Regions from separate parts of the Telluria sp. AIW5 genome, predicted to be linked through region 1. Evidence: predicted binding sites of a transcription regulator. Region 1 holds the regulator's gene; the other holds the start of a gene.
What was found. The regulator LexA, encoded in region 1, represses DNA repair genes until DNA is damaged. The targets are predictions, from matches to a motif close to ACTGTATNNNNATACAGT.
Positions count from the first base shown of each region.

Region 2: AC1MEM_RS05450 (putative DNA modification/repair radical SAM protein) is a predicted target of LexA. The motif match lies at 2,030-2,047, and genes of this name have one in related genera.

Region 1 is NZ_CM155289.1:2,410,786-2,414,191, forward strand. Features, by position in the region: gene AC1MEM_RS10580 (tetratricopeptide repeat protein) at 155-934, shown strand; gene AC1MEM_RS10585 (sel1 repeat family protein) at 1,040-1,804, shown strand; gene lexA (transcriptional repressor LexA) at 1,854-2,489, opposite strand; gene rpsF (30S ribosomal protein S6) at 2,721-3,116, shown strand; gene priB (primosomal replication protein N) at 3,161-3,406, shown strand, end outside.
Region 2 is NZ_CM155289.1:1,235,598-1,239,003, reverse strand. Features, by position in the region: gene AC1MEM_RS05455 (UdgX family uracil-DNA binding protein) at 1-788, opposite strand, end outside; gene AC1MEM_RS05450 (putative DNA modification/repair radical SAM protein) at 785-2,017, opposite strand; gene AC1MEM_RS05445 (tetratricopeptide repeat protein) at 2,316-3,406, opposite strand, start outside.

The DNA of each region.
Region 1 (3,406 bases):
AACCCGGCGCACTGCGTGGCGGCGGCAATCCCGGCCTTCGCGCGGCGCTGGCAGACTGATGTAAAAAAACTACGTAATGGCGATGCAAACCGCATTGCATCGCCGACATAACGGTTTTATTATCGTTTTACAACATCCCTGAAAGGACGATGCCATGCGCCGGTTTGTGTTTTCCCTGCTGTTCGTTTGCCTCTGCGCCCGCGCCGACGATCTTGCCGAAGCTAACCGGCTGCTCGCCGCGAAGGACTATGGCAAGGCGCTGCCCTTATACACAAAGGCTGCGCAAGCGGGCAACCCGGAAGCGCAGTTTCGGCTGGGCGAGATGTACTGGTATGGCGACGGCACGGTACAGGACCTGAACGCGGCGCGCGAATGGATCGGAAAAGCCGCAGCTGCCGGCATCCCCGATGCGAAGGAATCGTTGGCGATCCTCGAGCGGCGCAAGAGCCGCGGCAACGAAATCACCTACTGGATGAACGAATACCGCGGCGAGGAACTGCAGTCGGGCAAGTATGCCTGTCCTGCGCCGTCGATTCCCGTCCTGTCGAAGACCAACGAAGAGATCGAGGCGACCCGGGCTGCTGTCGCCTCCTGGCAAGCCTGCTATAACGGTTTCGTCAGCAACTTCAATGCCGCGATGCCGGCAGGTAAAGTCGTTCCGCAGGACGTGCTCGATATGATGAGCCCGGCCGAATTCGAGCGCGTACGCGCCCATATCGAGCCGCAGTACCGGAAGATCCTGCTCGACGCCCAGGCCCGGGCCGAGGCGACGCTGGCGCAACGCGACGCCTGGGAGAAGGCGACCCAAGCCTTCGTCAAGGAGGAGAACCTGCGGCGCAAGCGTCAGATCGAACTGGAAACGACCCGCATCGTCCGCGACAATGAAGTGCGTTTGCATGGCGGTACCGACGCGCGCGTGAGTACAGGCAAGTAAGCGGCAAGTGAGCGGCAAGTAAGCGGCAAGTAAGCGGCGGTTGAGCGACAGTTGAGCAGGCCCGCGTCTCGCAGTATGATGGGCCTCGCTCATTTTGTTACCGCCATGAAAAAATTCCTTTACTGTGCCTTACTGCTCGCGAGCCTGCCCGCCGCGGCCGCGAACGATCTCGCCTCTGCCAACGCCCTGTTCGAGCAAAAGAAATATGCCGAGGCCCTGACGCTGTACACGAAACTGGCGAACGCCGGTAACGTCGATGCCCAGCAACAGCTGGGCCAGATGTACTGGTATGGCGAAGCAGGGGCAGTGGACGAGGCAAAAGCCCAGGCCTGGTTCCGCAAGGCGGCTGCCCGGGGCAATGCGGTGGCCGCCAGTTCGCTCGTCGTCATGCAGCAGCGCACGGACCGCCGGGCCGACATCGATTACTGGATCGGCGGCTACGATGGCAGCGACCTGAAAACCGGAAAGTATTACTGCCCCGCGCCGCGGATCCCCGCGATGTCGAAGCAGGCGGACGAGATCGATCGCGTGTCCGGGGCCATCGCCACCTGGCAAGACTGCTACAACGGTTTCGTGGAAAACCTGAACGCATCCTCGCCGCTGGTCAAGCGCATTCCGGCCGACGTCGTCAAGCTGATGAACGCCCGCGAGACCGAACGTGCGCAGGCGCACCTGGAGCAGGTGCAGCAAAACCTGTCGGAAGAGGCAAAGGTGGCGGCCAAGCTGGTACTGGCGGACGTTGCCGCATGGCGCAGCGCGACCGAGGCGTACGTGAAGGAACACAACGCCATTGTCGAGAGCGGGCCTTCTCCCGAGCGCGCACGCGACATCGAGGCGCGCAGGAGCAACTACGGTCCCGCCGGAAAATAGGGCGGACGTAAAAAAAGCCGCGCGAGCGGCTTTTTTTACGTCGGCAAACTCAGTGCCAGCTGCGCATCAAACCGACCGCAAGTCCCTCGAGCGCGAACTCGTCGCCCGGCTCGACGCGGATCACCTTGAAGTCCGGGTTCTCCGGCAGCAGTTCGATGGTGTCGCCCGTCTTACGGTAGCGCTTGACGGTGACGTCCTCGCCGATGCGGGCGACGACGATCTGGCCGTTCTTGGCGCTGTCGACTTTTTTGACGGCGAGGAAGTCGCCATCCATGATGCCGGCGTCGCGCATCGACCAGCCGCGCACCTTCAGCAGGAAGTCGGGACGCGCGCCGAACATGGCCGGGTCGACGTTGTAGGTCGCTTCGACGTGTTCCTGCGCCAGGATGGGCGAACCCGCCGCGACGCGGCCGACCAGGGGCAACGACATCAGCAGGGCGGCAGGGACATGCGGCACCGGCTGCGGCAGCGAGGCGCCGATGAGGCGGATGCCGCGCGAGGTGCCCGAGACGATCTCGATGGCGCCTTTGCGAGCCAGGGCCTGCAGGTGTTCTTCGGCCGCGTTGGCCGACTTGAAGCCCAACTCCCTGGCGATTTCGGCGCGGGTCGGCGGGAAGCCGGTATTGTCGATCGCTTCCCTGATCAGGTTCAGGATCTGTTCTTGCCTTGCGGTGAGCTTGAGCATGGGTCTGGCACGGGTTGATGATTCAGACTGTATTTTTGTACAGTATTTCGGGGAATGCAAGGGAAATCGATGATTTTTAACGATTCGCGCCGCCCAGGGTGTCGCGGCGCAGCGACGAGGGCGGGAGATTGCGCAGCCGTGCCATCCGCGTTATAATTGCCGGCTTTCCCTTCCCACACTCGTCTTGACGCCGAGGTGGGCATTTGTTTAAACGTCCTCAAGGAGTGTTGCATGCGTCATTATGAAATCGTTTTTATCGTCCACCCGGACCAAAGCGAGCAAGTCCCGGCGATGATCGAGCGTTACAAGGCCAGCGTCACCGCGCGCGGCGGTAACATCCATCGCGTCGAAGACTGGGGCCGTCGCCAGATGGCTTACTCGATCCAGAAGTTGCCGAAGGCACACTACATCTGCATGAACATCGAGTGCGACAACGAGACCCTGGTCGAGCTGGAAACCGCATTCAAGTTCAATGATGCCGTGCTGCGTCACCTGACCGTGAAAATGAAGAAAGCTGAAACCACGCCATCGCCAATGATGAAGTCGGTCCAGCGCGAAGACGCAGCCAAGAGCCACCGCGCAGAAGCCCCAGCGGCTGCTGCTGCCCCGGCCGCCGCTGCTGCTTAAATTTTTCTTGCCAGAAATCGTTAATTGGAAGTGAACCAGCGTAAGTGAACCAGCTACAAGTCGTCGCGACGATTGCTGAACGCGACGTACTGCGCTATACCCCCGCCGGCGTGCCGGTCGTCTCGGCAATCCTGATGCACAGTTCGCAGCAGGTCGAGGCAGGGGTCGAGAGGCTGGTCGAGTTCGAAATTGCCGCGTTCGCCGCGGGTGAGATTTCGGGCCGCTTCGCCAGCGCAGAGTTAGGCGCCGCGCACCAGTTCACGGGATTTTTGGCCAGGAAGAATCGCAAC
Region 2 (3,406 bases), 1.2 Mb from region 1:
GCGGGCACGACCGCGCCTTCCGGCAAATTCTTCCAGTAGCGCGACGGGATATGGCTCTGCATCAGCTGGGCGTTCACGCGCGCGGGATTGAAGATGCTGCGGTAATAGGTCAGCCAGAGCGCCTCGCCCGCGTCGTCCAGGTCGGCCGCGCTCGACATCAGGGGGCCGGTATGGTGCAGCGTGGCGCCGTCCCACAGTACGCTGGCCTCGGGCGTGCCGATCATCCAGGTGACGCCGCCCATGCGGTCTTTAAAATGTTCGGCGACCTGGGGCAGCACGTCGTGGCGCGGCTCGAACCAGGCGGCGAAGCGCGGCGGCCCCGCATCGGCGGGACGCTCGCGGAATCGGATATAGGCATGCATGTCGTGCTCCTCGCGGCGCACCGCCTTGACCATCGCATGCAGCTTGGCGCCGTCGGCATCGGCCGGCGACTGCACGTCGTGCTCGCCGTGCTGCCAGCGCCAGATCACCCGGTACAGGAAGGCCCAGCGCTCTGGCACGCGGCAGCAGGCGGCCGACTGCAGCATGTCCATCAGCGCGCGTGGGATGCGTAGCAAATGCGGCGGTGCTTGTTTTACCGGGACCAACCCGGCAGGCACATTATCGACAGAAGGCGCAGGGTCCGGCGCACCCGAGAACAAATCGTCGGCAAGCGCGCCCGGCTCGTTCCAGGTGACGCGTTCAGGCGCCACATCGTGCATCAGCAGGTCGCGCGCAGCCGTGCGCCACTCGGGAAAGCTGGACACCACCAGCGGCTGGCCGGCGGCAACCCTGGCCGCCGCGTTCATGCCGCCTTCAGCTCGGGCCACAGGTTCATCTGCTCCTGCGGCGCCCCCAAATGGCGCCGCAGCAGGTCGGAGCTGGCGAGTCCCTGCGCCGGCTTGTAGTCGGCGGTGACGACGAAGGGCGCGATCTTCTTCATGCTGCAGCGCAGGCGCGACAGATCTTCCCAGCGCACCCGGCGCAGGCGGCGCAGGTCGACGATGCGCTTGGCGTTGCGCAAGCCGATGCCCGGCACGCGCGCGATCATTTCGGCTTCGGCGCGATTCAGGTCCATCGGGAAGTGGTCGCGGTTGGCCAGTGCCCAGGCCAGCTTCGGGTCGACGTCGAGCGCCAGGTTGCCGGCCGCCGGCATCAGCTCGCCCACGGTAAAACCATAGCTGCGCAGGAGGAAATCGGCCTGGTACAGGCGGTGCTCGCGCAAGAGCGGCGGCGGGGCGAGGGGCACGCTGTCCGGGCTTTGCGGGATCGGGCTGAAGGCCGAGTAATACACGCGCTTGAGCTTATAGCTTCCGTACAGGGTTTCGGCCGTGTTGAGGATGGTCTGGTCGTCGCTGGCGTCGGCGCCGACGATCATCTGCGTGCTCTGCCCGGCCGGGGCAAAGGACGGCGCCTTCGGCTCCTCGGCCTTTTCGTCGAGCTTGCGGCGAATGGAACCCATCGCCAGCTTGATGGTGTGGACGTTTTTCTCGGGCGCGAGGCGGGTGACGCTGTCGTGGGTCGGCAGCTCGATGTTCACCGATAGCCGGTCGGCATAGCGGCCGGCCTCGGCGATCAGCAGCGGGTCGGCGTCGGGGATGGTTTTGAGGTGGATGTAGCCGCGAAAATGATGCACTTCGCGCAGGGTGCGCGCGACGGCCACCAGCTGTTCCATCGTGTAGTCGCTCGACTGGATGATGCCGGAACTGAGGAACAGGCCGTCGATGTAATTGCGCAGGTAAAAATCGTGGGTCAGCTTGACCACTTCCTCGACCGAAAAGCGTGCGCGCGGCACGTTCGAGGTACGGCGGTTGACGCAGTACTGGCAGTCGTAGACGCAGAAATTGGTGAGCAGGATTTTCAGCAGCGAGACGCAGCGCCCGTCCGGCGTATAGCTGTGGCAGATGCCCATGCCGGTGGTGGCGCCGATGCCGCCGTCATTGCCGTCGGAAGCACGCTTCGGCGCCCCGCTGCTCGCGCAGGAGGCATCGTATTTGGCGGCGTCCGCCAGGATTTCGAGCTTGTCGGAAAGTTTCATCGGAGTGGAGAAACTGTATGGGCGTACAGTATAAGCCAGTCCGGGTAGGTACGGCGCGCCCGTGGGATTGGGGGCGGGACAAAGCCGGTTCAGGCCGCGCGCCGGTAGATCAACCGGATTCGGGAACCGTCGCGTAACGTACGGGGTCATCGTGGCCAATGGCCTCGATGACGGCTTCACCGGGCATGCCCACGCGTTCGCACGGTTGAGCAATCGAAACCCTGCGTGTTGCGCATACGCCGGCGGTCTCCGGTGCTCGCCGGGTCTTTATAAGCACGTACGCGTGGGCATGCCCACCCTACGTCAGTTCGAGTTCCGCAGCACTCATGCGCGACGTGATCCGTTTGAGGTACGGCGCCGCGCCGGGAATCCCGGCCGCCGCGGCGCGCAATAACCACCCGTGCGCCTCGAGCAGGTCACGCTGCGCGCCCTGCCCCGTCGCATACATCACGCCCAGGTTGAACTGCGCGCGCGCATGCCCCTGGCGCGCGGCGCACAGGTACCAGAAATGCGCGGCCTCGTAATCGCGCTCGACGCCATGCGCGCTGTCATAGCGCAGCGCCAGCGCGAACTGGGCCAGCGCGTGGCCTTGGTCGGCCGCCTTGCGGTACCAGTGCGCCGCCTCTCTCGGGTCGCTGGCCTCGTCGCGTTCGAGCAGCAGGCCGACCATGTGCTGGGCCGGCGCGTAATCCTGGTCGGCGGCGCGGCGGTACCAGGCCAGCGCCTGCGCCGCATCGCGCGCCACGCCGGTGCCGGCTTCATAGCGCAGGCCGAGGTCGAACTGGGCGCGCAAATGGCCCTGCCCGGCCGCTTGCGCGTACCAGTGCGCCGCCTGCGCCAGATCGTGCTCGACGCCATTGCCGTTGTCGTACAGCTGGCCCAGGTGGTACTGGGCGGCGGGCAGGCCCTGGGCTGCGGCCTGGCGGTACCAGTGCGCCGCCAGCGCCGCGTCGCGCTCCACGCCCTGGCCATGCTCGTAGCGCAGCCCGAGGTTGTCCTGGGCCGCCGCATGCCCCTGGTCGGCGGCGCGCCGGTACCACATCAAGGCGGCCGCTTCGTCGCGCGGCACGCCGTGGCCGCTATCAAAAATCAGGGCGAGGTTGAATTGGGAACTGGCGTGGCCCTGGTTGGCCGCGCGTTGATACCACTCGATGGCTTGCGTGCTGTCCTGCTCGACGTCCTGGCCCTTGTCGAAGCGCAGTGCGAGGTTGAACTGGGCCGGCGCGTGGCCCTGGTCCGCCGCGCGGCGCAGCCAGTACAGGGCCAGCCCCGGGTCGCGCGCGACGCCCTGGCCGCCGTCGTAGCGCAGCGCCAGCGCGAACTGCGAACGCGCATAGCCCTGCTCGGCCGCGCGCCGGTACCAGGACAGCGCCGCATCGATATCCTGGG